One region of the Paenibacillus sp. FSL W8-0194 genome, then DNA from elsewhere that is predicted to be linked to it. Evidence: riboswitches for the same ligand, from Rfam matches in the RefSeq annotation. Region 1 holds a riboswitch; the other holds the start of a gene.
The links. Region 1 has a riboswitch for FMN ahead of ribD (bifunctional diaminohydroxyphosphoribosylaminopyrimidine deaminase/5-amino-6-(5-phosphoribosylamino)uracil reductase RibD). Riboswitches for the same ligand answer to the same signal wherever they lie in the genome.
Positions count from the first base shown of each region.

Region 2: linked by a shared signal. The riboswitch ahead of MKY58_RS04950 (DMT family transporter) and the one ahead of ribD (bifunctional diaminohydroxyphosphoribosylaminopyrimidine deaminase/5-amino-6-(5-phosphoribosylamino)uracil reductase RibD) in region 1 are both predicted to bind FMN.

Region 1 covers NZ_CP150205.1:2,087,022-2,095,488, reverse strand. Annotated here, with positions in the region: gene MKY58_RS09235 (glycoside hydrolase family 16 protein) at 1-697, opposite strand, end outside; gene scpB (SMC-Scp complex subunit ScpB) at 943-1,542, opposite strand; gene MKY58_RS09225 (segregation/condensation protein A) at 1,511-2,305, opposite strand; gene ribE (6,7-dimethyl-8-ribityllumazine synthase) at 2,618-3,085, opposite strand; gene MKY58_RS09215 (bifunctional 3,4-dihydroxy-2-butanone-4-phosphate synthase/GTP cyclohydrolase II) at 3,162-4,367, opposite strand; gene ribE (riboflavin synthase) at 4,416-5,075, opposite strand; gene ribD (bifunctional diaminohydroxyphosphoribosylaminopyrimidine deaminase/5-amino-6-(5-phosphoribosylamino)uracil reductase RibD) at 5,092-6,222, opposite strand; FMN riboswitch at 6,578-6,761, opposite strand; gene MKY58_RS09200 (peptidylprolyl isomerase) at 7,014-7,451, opposite strand; gene lysA (diaminopimelate decarboxylase) at 7,716-8,467, opposite strand, start outside.
Region 2 covers NZ_CP150205.1:1,161,820-1,170,286, forward strand. Annotated here, with positions in the region: gene MKY58_RS04940 (DUF6359 domain-containing protein) at 1-1,365, shown strand, start outside; gene MKY58_RS04945 (S-layer homology domain-containing protein) at 1,453-2,478, shown strand; FMN riboswitch at 2,647-2,810, shown strand; gene MKY58_RS04950 (DMT family transporter) at 2,946-3,908, shown strand; gene MKY58_RS04955 (ABC transporter substrate-binding protein) at 4,172-6,010, shown strand; gene MKY58_RS04960 (ABC transporter permease) at 6,171-7,181, shown strand; gene MKY58_RS04965 (ABC transporter permease) at 7,183-8,019, shown strand; gene MKY58_RS04970 (ABC transporter ATP-binding protein) at 8,025-8,467, shown strand, end outside.

The DNA.
Region 1 (8,467 bases):
GTTCGCCGACCCATCCACCATCGGATTCGTTGATCTGCAGCAGCGTGACCATCGGGTAGTCCGGAGACTGGTTCGTCTGCCATATTTTTTGGTTATCCAAATAAAAAGCCATGCCGTTTTCGTCCCATTCGAAGCCGTAAACGTGGAACCTACCGGACAAATCGGTTTCGGCACGGTAAGGCTGATGCTCGTATTTTAATTTAGGATCGCGCAGCGCGTGCAAGGTCGAGTTCATGACATGCGTATCTTTGCCGAGCACTTCGAAAATGTCCACTTCGGCGTTTTGTTGCAGCTGGTTTTCGAAGCCGATCATCCACCAGGCCGAATTGATTCCGCTGCCTTTCGCGACTTTGGCCCGCAGCTCGAAATAACCGTATTTCGTCACCAGATTCATGGCAGGCCTTACGTGCCTGCGCAGCTCCAGTTGGTCCCAGAAACGGTGAAGCCCGTCCCGCATGCCTGTGGCCACGGCCGAGATCCTTTTTTGGGCGTCCGGCAGCTGCAGCACGAGACAGGAATCCCTGAGCTCGTAAGCTGCCTCATTTTCTCCAGGCCCGTACCAATGCGCCAGCCCGTAAGGCAAAAACTTGCTTTCATCGAGTGCCGTTCCTTCGAATTCTTCCTGGAAAACCAGCTGCCATCCTTCCTTTTGCGGCGGATTTGCCGGGAAGCCGGGCGCGTGCGGGTTGCTGTTCATTTCAATTTCCTCCTTATAAATCGTTCTTCAAAATCGTTAGGTATACCGGCTGGCTCAAGACAGCCGCTTTACGAACGTTTTTTCAATTATGCGCAGTATGCGCTTTCATTGTAATATGGATGACCCCTAAGCGAAATGTCAATTTTCTTACTTGGTTTTCGTTTTATTGACTTGTTTGGGCATAAGGAAAATAAAAAACCGCCGGAAAGATTTTCTTTCCGACGGTTTCGTCAACCCGATTTGATTTAATCCACGTCATCGATCGTCAGCTGCCTTCCGTCCAGCTTTTCGAACAGCAGCTGCGTCTCCTCTTCCAGGTTTTCCGTGCTTTCGAACAGCTGCGGCTCCGGCAAATCCTGAAGGCTGGGAAGACCGAAATAATCCAAAAACGATTTCGTCGTCCCGTATAAAATCGGTCTGCCGATCGCCTCGGCTCGCCCCGTTTCCTCGATCAGATCCTTGTTTACCAAGGTTTGAATGGCACGCTCCGATTTGACCCCGCGGATCTCTTCGATTTCCACGCGCGTGATCGGCTGACGGTAAGCGACGATCGCCAGCGTTTCCAGCGCAGCCTGGGACAGCGACGAACGGGAAGGCGAATAGGCGAGTTTTTCGTAATAGGAGGCATGGTCCGCAAGCGTCGCCAGCTGGTAGCTGCCGGCGATTTGCATCACCTGGATGCCGCGCTGCTGCCGCTCGAAATCCTCCTTCAATTCTTTTAACGCGTCTTCGACCAGTTCCGGCCGGTGATCCACGATTTCGGCGATCTGTTTGACCGTGAGTCCTTCATCCCCCGCGAGAAACAGCAGCCCCTCAATAATCGATTTCAATTTCGGAAAGTCCATGAAGCTGCTCCCCTCCTCTCCATTCCATTACGATATCATCGAACAGCTTTTCCTGGTAGCACAGGATTTGCTTCATTTTCATCAGCTCCAAAATAGCCAAAAAAGTCACGACAATCTCATGCCTTACCATGTCGTCGTGCAAGAGCCGGGAAAACAGCACTTTCCCCCCAGGGCCCGACTCCGAAAGAACGTCCACGACCTGCCGGATCCGGTCCTTAACCGAGATTTCGTCGCGTTGGATCCGGGTGTAGCTTGTCCGACGCACCGCTTTGCGGAGCGCCTTCTGAAAGGCGGCGACCAGGTCCGCGGCATGCAGCCCCCGCACCGGGTTTTCGTTCACCTGCGGCACCCAGGGCGTCAAATCTTCGGGTTCTTTGGCATAAATCAGGCTGCGCTCCCATTCCCTTTCCTGCAAATGTTTGGCGATGCCTTTGTATTTTCGGTATTCGATCAGCTTCTGCACCAGCTCCGCGCGCGGATCGATGTCTTCTTCCTCGTAAAAATCGAATTCATCCATTTCAAACACCGGCGGTTTCGGCAGGAGCAGCTTGCTTTTAATGGACAACAGCGTTGCGGCCATGACGAGAAATTCGCTCGTAATATCGAGCTCCAGCTCCTGCATGGTGTGCAAATATTCCATGTATTGATCGGTAATCTCGCTGACGGGGATATCCTGGATATTGATTTCCGCTTTGTCTATCAGGTGAAGGAGCAAATCGAGCGGACCCTCAAATGTCTCCAGTTTATATAATACTGTGTTCACGGCTTATCCTCCGTCCATAAAATGAGCTTCTACTATTATATATTAAAAAAATGCAGTGCCCCGTGTAAAGGCGCTACATTTAAATAAGCACGATATCGCCGCATTCGTCAAGCCGGGCCGTCCCCGCCGCATCAGCCCTTTAGGGCTCCCAACGTCAACCGGCCCGTGATTTGCCGTTGATAGATGACGTACAGGGAATGGTATCCGGTTTTTCGCTTCATTCGGCAACTACAGCAAAAGCATCGCTCCCGCGCCAAAAAGGCACCCTTCATGCCGAAGGATGCCTTGTGCTGCCGTTAACCGGCTTTCATTTTATTTGAACTGCTTCGTCAGGTTCGCCATCTCGATCGCCGACACCGCCGCCTCGTAACCTTTGTTGCCGGCTTTGGTGCCTGCGCGCTCCACGGCCTGTTCGATGCTGTCCGTCGTCAAAACGCCGAAGATGACCGGAACGCCGGTTTTCAGGCTCGTTGCCGCTACGCCCTTGGCGACCTCATTGCACACGACGTCATAATGGGAAGTCGCCCCGCGAATGACCGTGCCCAGCGTGATGACGGCGTCATATTTGCCGCTTTCGGCCATTTTGCTGGCGATCAGCGGAATTTCGAAAGCTCCTGGCACCCAGGCGACGTCCACTTCTTCGTCCAAAGCCCCGTGCCGCTTCAGTCCGTCCAAGGCCCCGCTAAGCAGCTTGCTTGTAATAAATTCGTTGAATCTGCCTACCACGATTCCGTATTTCAGTCCGCTCGATACCAAATTTCCTTCAAAAATATGCGTCATGTTTCATCAACCTTTCATTCTTGAGTGTATTTGTTTATTCTCATGCTTTGACTTGGGCCATGCGCCAGACGAGTGTTTACAGATTCAGCATATGGCCAAGCTTTGCCCGTTTCGTTTGCAAATAACGGCTGTTGTCCTTTCCGGCCTCCATCTGGATCGGCACCCGCTCCACCACCTCGAGGCCATGGCCTTCAAGGCCTTTGATTTTCCGCGGATTGTTGGTCAACAGCCGGATTTTCGATACGCCCAAATCTTTCAAAATTTGCGCGCCGATCCCGTAATCGCGCAGGTCTGCCGGAAATCCGAGCTGTAGGTTCGCATCCACCGTATCCAGTCCCTGCTCCTGCAATTCGTAAGCCTTCAGCTTGTTGATCAAACCGATGCCCCGGCCCTCCTGTCTCATGTACAGCAGTACGCCGGTACCCTCCTGCTCGATCTGGCGCAGCGCAGCGGCGAACTGCGGGCCGCAGTCGCAGCGCAGCGAATGGAAGACGTCGCCGGTCAAACATTCGGAGTGGACCCGGACGAGCACCGGCTCGTCGCCCGAAATCGTTCCCTTCACGAGCGCGAGATGTTCCTTGTCGTCGACGTCGTTGGTATAGGCAACAGCCTTGAATTCGCCGAATTCCGTCGGCATCCGCACCTCGGCCGCCCGGTGCACCAGCTTCTCCCGCTCATTCCGGTATTTGATCAAGTCCTGGATCGAGATGAGCTTCAGCCCATGTTTTTTTGCGATCCCCTGCAGATCCGGCAGTCTTGCCATCGTGCCGTCTTCTTTCATGATTTCGCAGATGACGCCGGCCGGCGCCGAACCGCTCAATACGGCCAGGTCCACCGCAGCTTCCGTATGCCCTGCGCGACGCAGGACGCCGCCGTCTTTGGCGATCAAAGGAAACATATGTCCCGGACGCCGAAAATCCGCCGGAGCCGCCGCCGGGTCGATCAGCGCCTTGGCCGTCAGCGACCGTTCCTGCGCCGAAATCCCCGTCGTCGTATTTCTATGGTCCACAGACACCGTAAAGGCCGTGCCGTGATGATCCGTGTTCTGAGACGTCATCGGCATCAGCTCGAGCGCCTCCGCCCGTTCCCTTGCCAGAGGGACGCAGACAAGCCCGCGGCCTTCGGTAACCATGAAATTGATCACCTCCGGCGTCGCTTTTTCCGCAAGAGCCACAAAATCCCCCTCGTTTTCCCGGTCCTCGTCATCCACGACGATGATCACCTTGCCGGACCGGAGATCCTGAATCGCGTCTTCAATCGGGTCAAAATGAATTGGTTCCATGATGTTCGTTACCCCCTTTTGTAGTTGCGTTGTCGGCAGCGCTGCGCGTTACGCAAAACCGTTGGACGCCAGCATATCCAGCGTTATGCCGGACCGCTCCGCGCCTTTGCCGGACGCCGCCGGCCCTAACAGCGCATGCACGTATTTGCCGATAATGTCGCATTCGATATTGACGACGCTGCCCGGCTTCAGGCCGGATAATCCGGTTTCCTGAAGCGTGTGCGGTATGACCGACACGGTGAAGCTTTCGCCGTCGGTGTCGGCAATCGTCAGACTGACTCCATCCACCGTGACGGAGCCTTGCGGGATGATGAATTTGGACAAGTCCTGTTTATCCGGCACGATCTCGATCAGCACCGCGTTCTGCTCCTTGGACAGCCGCCGGACCGTGCCGGTCATGTCGGCATGACCCTGAACCAGATGGCCGCCGAATCTCCCGCCTGCTTTCATCGCCCGCTCGAGATTGATGCGGCTTCCCGGCTTCAGCAGCCCCAGATTGGAATGGCGGTACGTCTGGGGCGTGACGTCGACGGAAAAAGCGCCGCCGCCGATTTTCGTGGCGGTCAGGCAGACCCCGTTCACCGCGATGCTGTCGCCGATCCGGATGTCGTCCATGATGGCGGAAGCCTTGATCGTTAAAACCATGGCCTCCCCTTGCCTTGCAATGCCATCCAAAATCCCGATTTCCTCAACCAAACCGGTAAACATGACGTCTCCCTCCTTCTTATTGTTTTTCCCCATTCGAGCTGGCGGGCCACGCCGGTTTTCCCGAAACGAGGATGTTGTCCCCGACCTGCTCGACCTCAAGTTCATTTAACGTGATCGCATCGGCCATGCGGCGGATGCCTTCAAAATCGAAATTATGCGGGGCATGCTTGCCGCCGACGATTTTCGGAGCGATATACATCACGATTCGGTCCGCCAGTCGCGCCTGCAGCAGCTCCCCGTTCAGCGTCCCGCCGCCTTCGACCAGGATGGAGCCGATTTCCCGGCGGCCAAGCTCTTCCAAAGCGGTTGTCAGGTCCACGCGAGGCCCCGCGCCGCAGGCGACGACCTCCGCCCCGAGTTCCTCCAGCATCCTGCGCCGTTCTGCCGGCGCCTGCTCCGTCGTCAAGACGACGATGGGCGAGGTGCCATCCTTGAACATTTTGGCTTCGGCCGGCAGGCGAAGCCCGGAGTCGACGACGATCCGTACCGGCTGCAAGCCTTCCACTCGTTCATGCCGCGTTGTCAGGCTGGGATCATCGGCCAGAACCGTTCCGATCCCGACCATGATCGCCTGATGCCGATGGCGAAGGGCATGCGCCTGGAGCCGGGCTTCCGCGTTTGATATCCACTTGCTGTCGCCCGTGTCGGCGGCGATTTTCCCGTCCAACGTGCTTGCCGTCTTGATCGTCACGTAAGGCAGCTTTGTCGTGATATACTTCGCGAACTTTTCGTTCAGGCGAAGCGCCCGTTCCCGCAGCACGCCGACATCGACCTCGATTCCGTGACGGCGGAGCCGTTCGATCCCGGAGCCCGCGACGACGGGATTCGGGTCTTCGCAAGCGACGACGACCCGCTTCACCTTGGCTTTGATCAACAGGTCGCTGCATGGCGGGGTTTTGCCGTGATGGCTGCAGGGCTCCAGCGTGACGTACACCGTGCTGCCTTCGGCCTGATCGCCGGCCATCCGGACGGCATGCACTTCCGCGTGCGCGGTTCCTCGCTGCAGATGCGTCCCGAGTCCGACAAGCGCACCGCCTTTGACGATCACGCAGCCCACGACCGGATTGATTCCCGTCTGCCCCTGCGCGCGTTCGGCCATATCCAGCGCCAGGGACATGTAAAATTCGTCATTCACGGGGAGTTCCATCGCGCAAATCCCCTCCTTTCCGTTCTTTTGCCTGATCAACCAGGCAACAAAAAAAGCCCTCCGGATACCATCCGGGGGCTTGTCGAGAGTAAGCTAAAGACACGCGAATAAAGCTTCGCCCAATCATCATAGGCGGTACCCGCAACCGGGTACGGCAAAACAAAGCGAGCCTGAGTCACTTGCTTCATCCGAGACGCGACGCGAAAACGGGACCTTCCTTGAAGATCGAATCCGGAGTCATCAAAAAACCCGTTTTCCGATATTCCAAGAACGAACGTCCTGAAAACACGTAAAAAGACACGTCTATGCCGCAGCTTTATTGGTGCAAACGCATAAGCATATGTACCATGCGCTTTCGCTCCTTCTCCCATCCAGACTATACTGTCGGTCCCGGATTTGCACCGGGTCCACCGTACGCGGGCGCTAAAGGCCACGCGGCCGGGTCACGGACTAAGATGCACAAGTTTCATGGCCGTACGCCATAAACGAAATGCATCATCACCGCCGGTAGGGAATTTCACCCTGCCCCGAAGGAATAAACCAATCATGCGTATACAATTGTTTGAAAGCCTGCTGAAAAAGATCAAGCCGCTTTCTAAAAGAAATGTTACCACCACTTCCGCCAAATTGCAACCTTTGCCCCGCGAAGCCGATCCTATGGCTCGCAGACGCCCGCAACGAAAGGCTTTCGGGTTTCATCAAACGAAAAAAAGCCGACGCCGGTAAACCGGCGCCGGCTGTGCCGTTCGCTGACGGCCAAGCCAAAACGTTCCGAAGAGGCGATGCCCTTCTTATTGTTCGTCCCAAACTTTAACTTCTTTCATTTTGTCGCCCGGTCTGATCGCGTCGACAAGTTCCATGCCTTTCGTCACTTTGCCGAAAACGGTGTGCACGCCGTCCAGATGATGCTGCGGCTCGTACACGATAAAAAATTGGCTGCCGCCCGTGTTGCGTCCGGCATGCGCCATGGACAACACGCCTCTCTCGTGCTTCGTCGTGTTCGTTGCTGTTTCGCAATCGATGGTGTAACCCGGGCCGCCGGTGCCGTTTCCGATCGGGCAGCCGCCTTGCGCCACGAAACCAGGGATCACGCGGTGGAACGTCAGGCCGTTATAAAAGCCGGAATTCGCCAGCTTTTCGAAGTTTGCCACCGTGTTCGGCGCTTCTTCCGGCAAAAATTCTATTTCAACTACTCCGCCTTTTTCAAGTTCAATCGTACCTTTTTTCATCGGTATTCACTTCCTCCGGATATTTTCGTTTATTGGATGCTGCTTCATTCGCCAATGGACAAACACCGTTACAAGCATGTCCGCCGTTTGGACTCACTACCTGATTGTATCTTACATACAGACCCTTTTGCAATGATTTCGGGAAACGAAAAAGACCATTTCCGCATTCCCCAATACAGAAATGATCTTTTCCGTGTTTTGTTCTTCACCAATTCTTGCTTTTTAAAGACGGCTGTTCCCGATCTTTCGGACCGCTGTAACTCCTTACTTCAGGACAGCCTGCTTGCTGATCCGCTCCGGGATGACGTCGTTGCCGACGATATCCTGCAGCGTTTCGCGGCGGACGACCAGATCGCTTTCGCCCTCGCGGACGAATACGACCGCCGGACGGCGAATGCGGTTATAGTTGCTGGCCATGGAATAGTTGTACGCTCCCGTGCAGGAAACAGCCAGCAGGTCGCCGCTGTTTACTTTCGGCAGGTCCAGGTCCCAGATCAGCATGTCGCCGCTTTCGCAGCATTTTCCGGCAATGGAAACCGTCTCTTCGACCGGATCGTTCGCGCGGTTGGCGAGCAGCGCTTCATATTTGGATTCGTACAAAGCGGGACGCGGATTGTCCGTCATGCCGCCGTCTACGGCCACATATTTGCGGACGCCCGGAATGTCCTTGCTCGTTCCGACCGTGTAAAGCGTCGTGCCGGCGTCGCCGACGATGCTCCGGCCCGGCTCCACCCAAATTTCGGGAAGCTCGGAAGACCAGCCGGAAAAATGGGTTTTAACCGCATCGGTGATCGCTTTTACGTATTGCGAAACCTCAAGCGGCGTATCCCCGTCCACATAGCGGATCCCGAAACCTCCGCCCAGGTTGACCACCTTGAACTGCACGGCAAGCTGCTCGGACACGCTTTTTGCGAATTCCGCCACGCGTTGCACCGCCATTTCAAAGCCTTCAACCTCGAAGATTTGGGAGCCGATGTGGGAATGAACGCCGAGCAGCTCCAGGTTCGACTGTTCGG
Region 2 (8,467 bases), 930 kb from region 1:
ATGACTGTACGGAATTACCAGACCGTTACCGGTTCGCTGGAATTCGACCTGGTCAACGGAAGCGTGACCAACCGTGTGCGCGTGGACAGCCGCACGGGGGTTCAAGCGGATAGGCTGAAGCAGTCGTTTCCGGAAGGAACGAAGGTCGACATCACTGGCATTTCGTCCATCTTCAAAAACAATTACCAGCTGAAGCTGCTGAAACTGGAAGATATCCGGCCGGCGGGAGCGGGCCCGGAGAAAAGCAATGCGGCAACGATGACGGGGCCGGCTTCCGCTTATGCGGGGGCTCCCGTCGACGTGGCGGTTGGCGTCAGCGCGTTGACGTATTCCTTTACCGCAATGGACGTCACGATCCAATACGATCCGTCCAAGATGACGTTTCAAACGCAAACCGATCAGGAAGGCCGTCCCGTTCTCGCCGAGGGGGCGGTCGCTTCTTCCAGGGAAGGCTTGAATTTGCTGGCGGCGGGCATCAAGCCGGAAGCGGGACAAATCCGGCTGCTGCTGGCAAGCACCGGGGAGGCGAATGCGGTCAAAGAAAGCGGCGAATTGTTTCAACTGCATGGCAAGCTGAGGGAGGATGCGGCCGGCAGCGCGGAATTGTCGGTGACGGTATTTACGGTATCCTCGGACGGCGCTTCGCAGGACATCAACACGGGCGGGGCCGCCGTTCAGATCCAAGTGGCAACGGCTGACCGCAGCGCGCTTCATGCAGCCATTCAGGATGCGCAACAACTGGCGGATCAAGCCGTAACGGGTACCGAACCGGGGCAATATCCGCCTGCGGCCAAGGCCGACCTGCTTGCGGCCATTCAAGCGGCGACCGCGGTTTACAACGATGCATCCGCTACCCAAACGCAAATCAATGCGGCGCTGGCTGCGCTGACAAGCGCCGTTCATACCTTTAAAAACGCGGTCATTCCGGTGCCGTCCGTTCCTGTGGACAAGTCCGCCTTAAACGCGGCGATCGCTTCGGCTCAGAACGTATACGACCGCGCCGCCGCAGGCGAAAAGATCGGACAGTATCCGGCTTCGGCCAAGTCGGCGCTTCAAACCGCGATCCAGTCCGCCGTTTCGGTGAAAAACAGCTCCGCGGCTGCCCAAGCCCAGGTCGATGCCGCGACAGCCGCGCTGAACAATGCGGTTGCGGCCTTCAAGACGAAGCTGATCACGCTGGTGCCGGGAACGGGCAAAATTACCGTGCAGGACCTGTCGATCATGGCCAAATATTTCGGCATCACATCGGCCGACGGCAACTGGAGCCGCGTGGCCTCCGCCGATCTTTTCAATGAAGGGGAAATCACGATCCGCGCGCTGGCCGGCGTCGCCCAAATGATTATCGGCGATTGGTACGGCAAATAAACCAACGAAGGATGAATCCAACACCCATCGCAGGAGGCGGCCGTATGCCGTTTTCTGCGATTGGCATGTTCGAAAGGATGAAGCCCATTGCTGAAAAAGTTAGCCTCAATTCTCGGACTCGTGCTCGTATTCGGGTGGTTTGCCGCGCAAACGCAGGCGTCGGCGGATGACGCAGCCCCCGGCGTCTCCCTGCAATCAACGTCCAGCGGGAATCAAATCACGGTCGTCGTGACGGGGGAACATCTTAAAGATCTGTACGCTTACGATTTCACGCTGAAATACGACGCGCAGAAGCTTTCATATCAAAGCGCCTCAGCAGGCCCGAACGGTTTCTCCGTCGATCCGATCGTCCGAAACGGGACGGTCCGGATCGCGCATACCAAGGTAGGCAAAACGGTCGGCGACAACGGCACCGTTCAATTGGCCTCCGTTCAATTCGCGAGGCTGCAGAAGGGCAGCGCCGACGTTTCGCTGCATGACGTCAAACTGGTGGACTCCAAGCTGAATGCTGCCGCAAGCAAGATCATTACCGCGTCCATTTCGATCAAGGAAGGAAGCGTCCCCGTACCGGCTGCCCTGAAAGATATCGGCGGTCACTGGGCCAAGGACGCCATCGAGCAGGCCGTGCAGCAAGGTTGGGTGACGGGTTACGCGAACGGGACGTTCCAACCGGGCAAGGAAGTGACGCGGATCGAGTTGGCCGCCATGCTGATCCGGGCCCTGGGGGCGGGCGACGCTGCCCGCCAGCCTGTCCAATTTAAGGATGCGAAGAAAATTCCGGCATGGGGACTGCCTTTCGTGGAAGAAGCGGTAGTCCGGGGGATCATGAACGGTTACGCCGATGGATCGTTCGGGCCGGCGAGGAAAATTACGCGGGCGGAATTGGCCGCCATGGCCGTCCGTTCGCTGCCTTCGACCGAAGCGCCGGCAGGCGGCGGCAAGCCTGCTTTTGCCGACGGCGCGCAAATCCCCGCCTGGGCCAAGCCTTACGCCGAGACGGCGGCACAGCGGGGCATCATGAGCGGGCGAAGCGGCGGCTTATTTGCGCCAAACGCCCATGCGACCCGCGCCGAGGCGGTGGTCGTCATTTCGGCATTGCTGCAGAAGAAATAATGCTATCGAAAATATCGATAGCATGGAAAAAATTCTTTATTGAAAGAAGCTTCCGCTAAATCGAAGATATGTGCTATACTTATGTAAGTAACCATTCGGGTTGCTTTTTCATACGATGACGCAGTATCATGGTATGAACGAACTCAAACCAATACTAAAAATATGAATATGGATCTTCGGGGTAAGGTGAAATTCCTGACCGGCGGTGAACGTCCTTGAACGCCAAAGCGACGTCAAGCCCGCGACTCCTGCTTTTCAAGCGATTGAAAGGCAGCGACTGACCTGGTGGGATTCCAGGGCCGACGGTAAAGTCCGGATGGGAGAAGATCAATAGAGCAGGTTTGCCGGAAATGTTTTTTCGTAACATTTCCGCAGGCTTATTTGATCAGCCCCCGTTTTGTCGATTTCGGTCGATATACGGGGGTTTTCCAATGTTGACTCCGTATTCAGGCAAGGGGATTAGGAATATGGAAAACGTAAGCAACAAGTTCAAGCTGAATCCCGCCCTGCGCAAGCAGGCGGTCCGCCCGAAAACCGGCTTTTGGCTGGTCGTGCTCGGGGCGGCATTGTGGGGAGCGGACCCGCTCTTCCGGATCATTTTGCTGCGCGAGCAGATCACGCCGACGCAGATCGTTTTGCTCGAACATATCATCATTGCGCTGTTCGTGGCGCCGCTGCTTTGGAAGCACCGCTCCGAATTAAAAGGGCTCAAGCTGCGCCATATCGGCGCGCTGCTGTTCCTGTCCTGGGGCGGCTCGGCCATCGCGACTATTCTGTTTACGTTGGGGCTGACCCACGGCAATTTGAACGCCGTCCTGCTGCTGCAGAAAATGCAGCCGATTTTCGCCATTCTCATGGCGCGGGTCCTGCTGAAGGAACAGCTGCCGAAGCAGTTCGGCTGGCTGCTGCTGCTTGCGCTGGCAGGCACCTACCTGCTCACTTTCGGGTTTACGTTCCCGTTCGGCCATGTCAACGATTTCGTCCAAGTGGGAAGCCTGCTGTCCCTGGGCGCGGCGGCGCTGTGGGGCGGCTCGACCGTCATGGGCCGCCTGATGGTCGGCAAAATGGAATACGAAACGGTCACTTCGCTTCGTTTCATCGTGGCGCTGCCGCTCCTGATCGCCATTACGATCAATCAAGGGGATCCTTGGCATGTTCCTTCCGGCGCTGGCACGATCGCGGCCGTATCGATCAACTTGCTCGGCCAGGCGCTGCTGCCCGGTTTGTTCAGCCTGATGGTGTATTATAAGGGCCTGACGACGACCAAAGCGTCGGTGGCGACCCTCGCGGAGCTGAGCTTCCCGATGGTCGGCGTGCTCATCAACTGGATCGCGTTCCAGGAGGTCGTGAAATTCCACCAAATTTGCGGGTTTGTTCTGATCTGGGCCGTCCTGTTCATCATATCGCGCCAAAGCGCAAAGGAATCGTAAACGTATTTTCTGGTGGCATTCCCTATAAAATAATCCAAAGCTGTTGCCTTAAAAGGCTGCTTCCGGGGCGGTTTGTCCGCCCGCGAAAGCGGCCTTTTTTTTGCGCGTGAATAACTTTTAGGGACCCGAGATTTTCAGTCATGATTTAAACGGTTCGACATACATTTTTATAAGTAAGCGCTTGCAGAATACGTTTTAGAAATGGTCGGTGCAATTCAGGATTCAAGATTCAAGGTGTCAATGTGATGAATGGGGGAATGTTCATGAGGCTGAAATTCGCTTCGAAACCGCTGATGGCGCTTTTGATGGCGGGAGTTCTCATCGCAGGCTGCCAAACCGTGCAGCCGCCGTCCGCTTCGGAAACGCCGAAAACGCAGGAAGGTAACAAACCGCCTTCGGGCACTCAGACGGAGCCTTCCAAAGAACCCGCGACCGGAACCTCCAAAGGCGACGCCAAGGAAACGCCGCGAAACGAAACGTTGTACGTCAACGGCCTGCAGTGGGGAGCACCGACGAACTTCAACTTGCTGAGCGGCAATCCGGCTTTTCCGATCAATTACGGCAACTCCCGGGAGCTGGTGTACGAAACGTTGTTCATGATCAACCAGCTGGACGGAGCGCTTGAGCCGCTGCTCGGAACCAAATACGAATGGAAGGACGATACGCTGCATGTCGAGCTGAACAAGGACGCGAAATGGAACGACGGCAAGCCGTTCACTTCGGAGGACGTCGTTTATACTTACGAGCTCGGCAAAAAATACGACATCAACTGGAGCAGCTATTGGACGAATATTTCCGAAGTAACCGCCGACGGGGCGAATGCCGTCAACATCAAGCTGAACAAGGATAATCCCAACCGGCTGAGGGTGCTGGACAGCATTGAACTGATCCCGATGCTTCCGAAGCATGTTTGGGAGGAAATCGAAAAGAAAGCGGGCAATGACCTGTCAGCCATCCGGAAAGAAGTCAACGATAACCCGGTCGGCACGGGGCCATACAAGCTGTATTTCTACAACGACCAGAAAATCACGATCGAACGCGACGACAATTATTGGGGCAAATCGCTGTTCGGCAAACTGCCGGCTCCGAAATATATCACGCACGTCATTTACAAGGATAACGCGGCCGGCGACCTGGCGTTCAAGAGCGGCCAAGTGGACGTATCGCAGCAGTTCATTCCGCAGGTCTGGAACATGTGGGAAAAGGGAGCGCCGATCAAGACGTTCCTGAAGGACGCTCCGTATTACGTGCCGGGTTCCATGCCGTCCGTCTTCTTCAACATGTCGAAAAAAGGGCTCGACAACGCCGACGTCCGCCGCGCCATCGCGATGGCCATCGACTACAAAAAAATATCGGATCTGGCGATGAGCGGCTACTCGGCGGCGATGGAACCTTCCTTGACGCTGAATACCGACGCCGAATCCAAATACGTCGACAAAGACGCGATCAAACCGCTCCAGTGGACGACGGACGTCAAAGCGGCCAATGAACTGCTCGACAAAATCGGGGCCCAAAAAGGCAAGGACGGCATCCGCGTCCTGAACGGCACCCGCCTCGGTCCGTATGAAATCGAATGCCCGTACGGCTGGTCCGACTGGAACGCGGCGCTGGAAATCGTCGCGCAAAGCGCGAAGGCGATCGGCATCGAAATCCGCACGAAGTTCCCGGAAGCTCCGGTATGGACGAACGACCTGCAAACAGGCAAGTTCGACATCATCATGAACACGCCGGCCGGCGGCGTCAATCCGAGCCAGCCTTGGAGCCGGGCCCATGACATCATGTACTCGAAAGGCGTGGCGCCTGCCGGAGAAATGGCGTTCTGGAACTGGGGACGCTACAAAAACGACAAGGCCGACCAAATCATCGACCAAATTCCGACCGTCACCGACGAAGCGCAGCTGAAAAACCTGTATACCGAGCTGACGAAAATCTGGCTGACGGATATCCCTTCCGTTCCGCTGATGTACCGCCCATGGGTGTTCCACACCGTCAACGAATCCGTATGGAAGGGGTTCCCCGTCGACGGGGACGGCAGCAACATTCCGCCGCAAATCGCCATGGACGGCGCGGGCATCCGGGCCTTGTACCAGATTCATAACTGAGGAGGCCGCGCATCCGGAAGCCCAATCATGTTCGAGTGACAGTCAAAAGCAAACATGCACGCGCCTGCATAAAGGACGGTCTTCCGGGCCGTCCCTATGCGGGCTCTCGTCACCGGCAGCATGATATTCCGCCGCGCAAGTCCGAAGGGGGGAGCTTTTCGTGAACGCCTATTCGAGATATTTCGTGAAAAAGCTGTTTTGGTACGTGCTGACGCTCGCCATCGCCATCACGCTGAACTTTTTCCTGCCGCGGATGATCGAAGGCAATCCCGTAAGCATGATCGTTTCGCAAATGTCGCAGGGCATGACGGACAGCGATACGATCAAACGCGTCTATGAGACGTTTATGGCCGAATTCGGGATCGACAAGCCGATTTGGATGCAGTTTCTCATCTACGTCAAAAACCTGTTCACCGGCGACTGGGGAACCTCCTTCGGGCTGTACCCGAAAAAGGTGACCGACATTTTGGCTTCCGCCGTGCCGTGGACGGTCGGGCTCCAGCTTCCCGCCATTTTGGTCGGCTGGATTTTGGGCAACGTGCTCGGGGCGGTAGCCGCTTATAAAAAAGGCGTCTTCGACAAAGCGATTTTTCCGGTGGCCTTGTTTATCAACTCGATCCCGTTTTTTACGCTTGCCATCATCATGCTGTACCTGTTTGCGCTCACCCTGGGGTGGTTTCCGCTCTCCGGCGGATACGATTTTCAAATGGTGCCAAGCCTTAGCTTCGAATTTATCGGCTCGGTGCTCCGCCACCATACGCTGCCGTTTTTGTCCATCGTGCTCGTGACGATCGGCGGGCAGGCCATCGGGATGCGCGAAATGTCCATCTACGAGCTGAATGCCGATTACGTGCTGTACGCGAAGCTGCTGGGCATCCGGGATTCGAAAATCGCCAGGTACGTGTTCCGCAACGCCATGCTTCCGCAAATTACGGGACTGGCTCTGTCCCTCGGGACGATGGTCGGCGGCTCCCTGATCTGCGAAATCGTGTTCAGTTACCCGGGGCTTGGCACATGGATGTTCACGGCGATCCGCCAATTGGATTATCCGCTGATCTCCGGCTGCACGCTGCTGATCGCCATTACCGTGCTGCTCGCCAATTTTACGATCGACATGGTTTACGGATTGATCGACCCGAGAATCAAAGCCTCGCAAATGGAGGAACAGTGAGATGAAAAATTCGTTCGCTATTCTTCTGAAATCGCCGAAGTTCATGATCGGTGCCGTATTGTTCCTGCTGATGCTTGCGCTCGTGCTGATCTACCCGCAGATCAACCGCAAGGACCCGCTGGAGATGATCGCCCTCGCCTTCCAGCCCCCGGACGCCAACCTGTGGCTCGGCTCTGACAATTTCGGGCGCGATTTGTTTCTCGAGCTGATGTACGGCATCCGGACCTCTATCCGCGTCGGGCTGATCGCCGGCGTGTTCGCCACCGTCATCGGCCTTTTCATCGGTCTGGTTTCCGGCTACGTCGGCGGCATGCTCGATAACCTGCTGACCGCCGTCACGAACATTTTTATCGTCATCCCGTCATTCGTCATTCTGATCCTCATTTCGGTCAGCATCAATTCGCGCAGCTCGCTCGTGACCGCAATCATCATCGGCATTACGAGCTGGCCGTGGACCGCGAGGGCGGTCAGGGCGCAGACCACGTCGCTGCGAAACCGGGATCACGTCCATATCGCCAAAATATCCGGCCACAGCACGCCCAAAATCATCGTTTTCGAAATTCTGCCGTATATCGCTTCGTACGTCGTCATGGCGTTTGTGCTGCAAACCGCCTCGGGCATCCTGTCGGAGGCGTCGATCTCCATGCTCGGCCTGGGGCCGTACAACACCATTTCGCTCGGCATCATCATGAACTGGGCGCTCGTGTTCGAGGCGCCGGTGGCGGGGGCTTGGTGGGCGTTTATCCCGGCGGCGTTATCGATTGCGCTGATTACGTTCTCCCTCTACATGATGAACACGGGCATGGACGAGATCTTTAATCCGAAAATAAGGAGCTAAGGCGTATGAGCACGAACATTTTGGAGGTCAGCGGCCTGAAGACCTATTATAAAACCCGCCTGAAGGAAAAGGTGTTTGCGGTGGACGGCGTCGATTTTAATCTGGAGGAGGGGAAGACGCTCGGCATCGCGGGAGAATCCGGCTGCGGAAAATCGACGCTTGCGCTCAGCCTGATGGGCTTTTATTTCCCGCCCCTTCATTACGGCAGCGGTTCCATCCGAATCTCCGGCAACGACATTATGAAGCTGAGCAAGGAGCAGCTGAGGTCGAAAGTTTCCGGGCGCGAAATCGCCTATATCCCGCAGGCGGCGATGAACGCGCTTAATCCGACGCTGCGAATCATCCGGTTTATCGAAGACATCATGAAGGAGCACCGGCCCGAATTGTCCAAAAAGCAGGTATGGGAGCTGGCGGCGGATCGTTTTAAGACGCTGAATCTGCCGGAAAA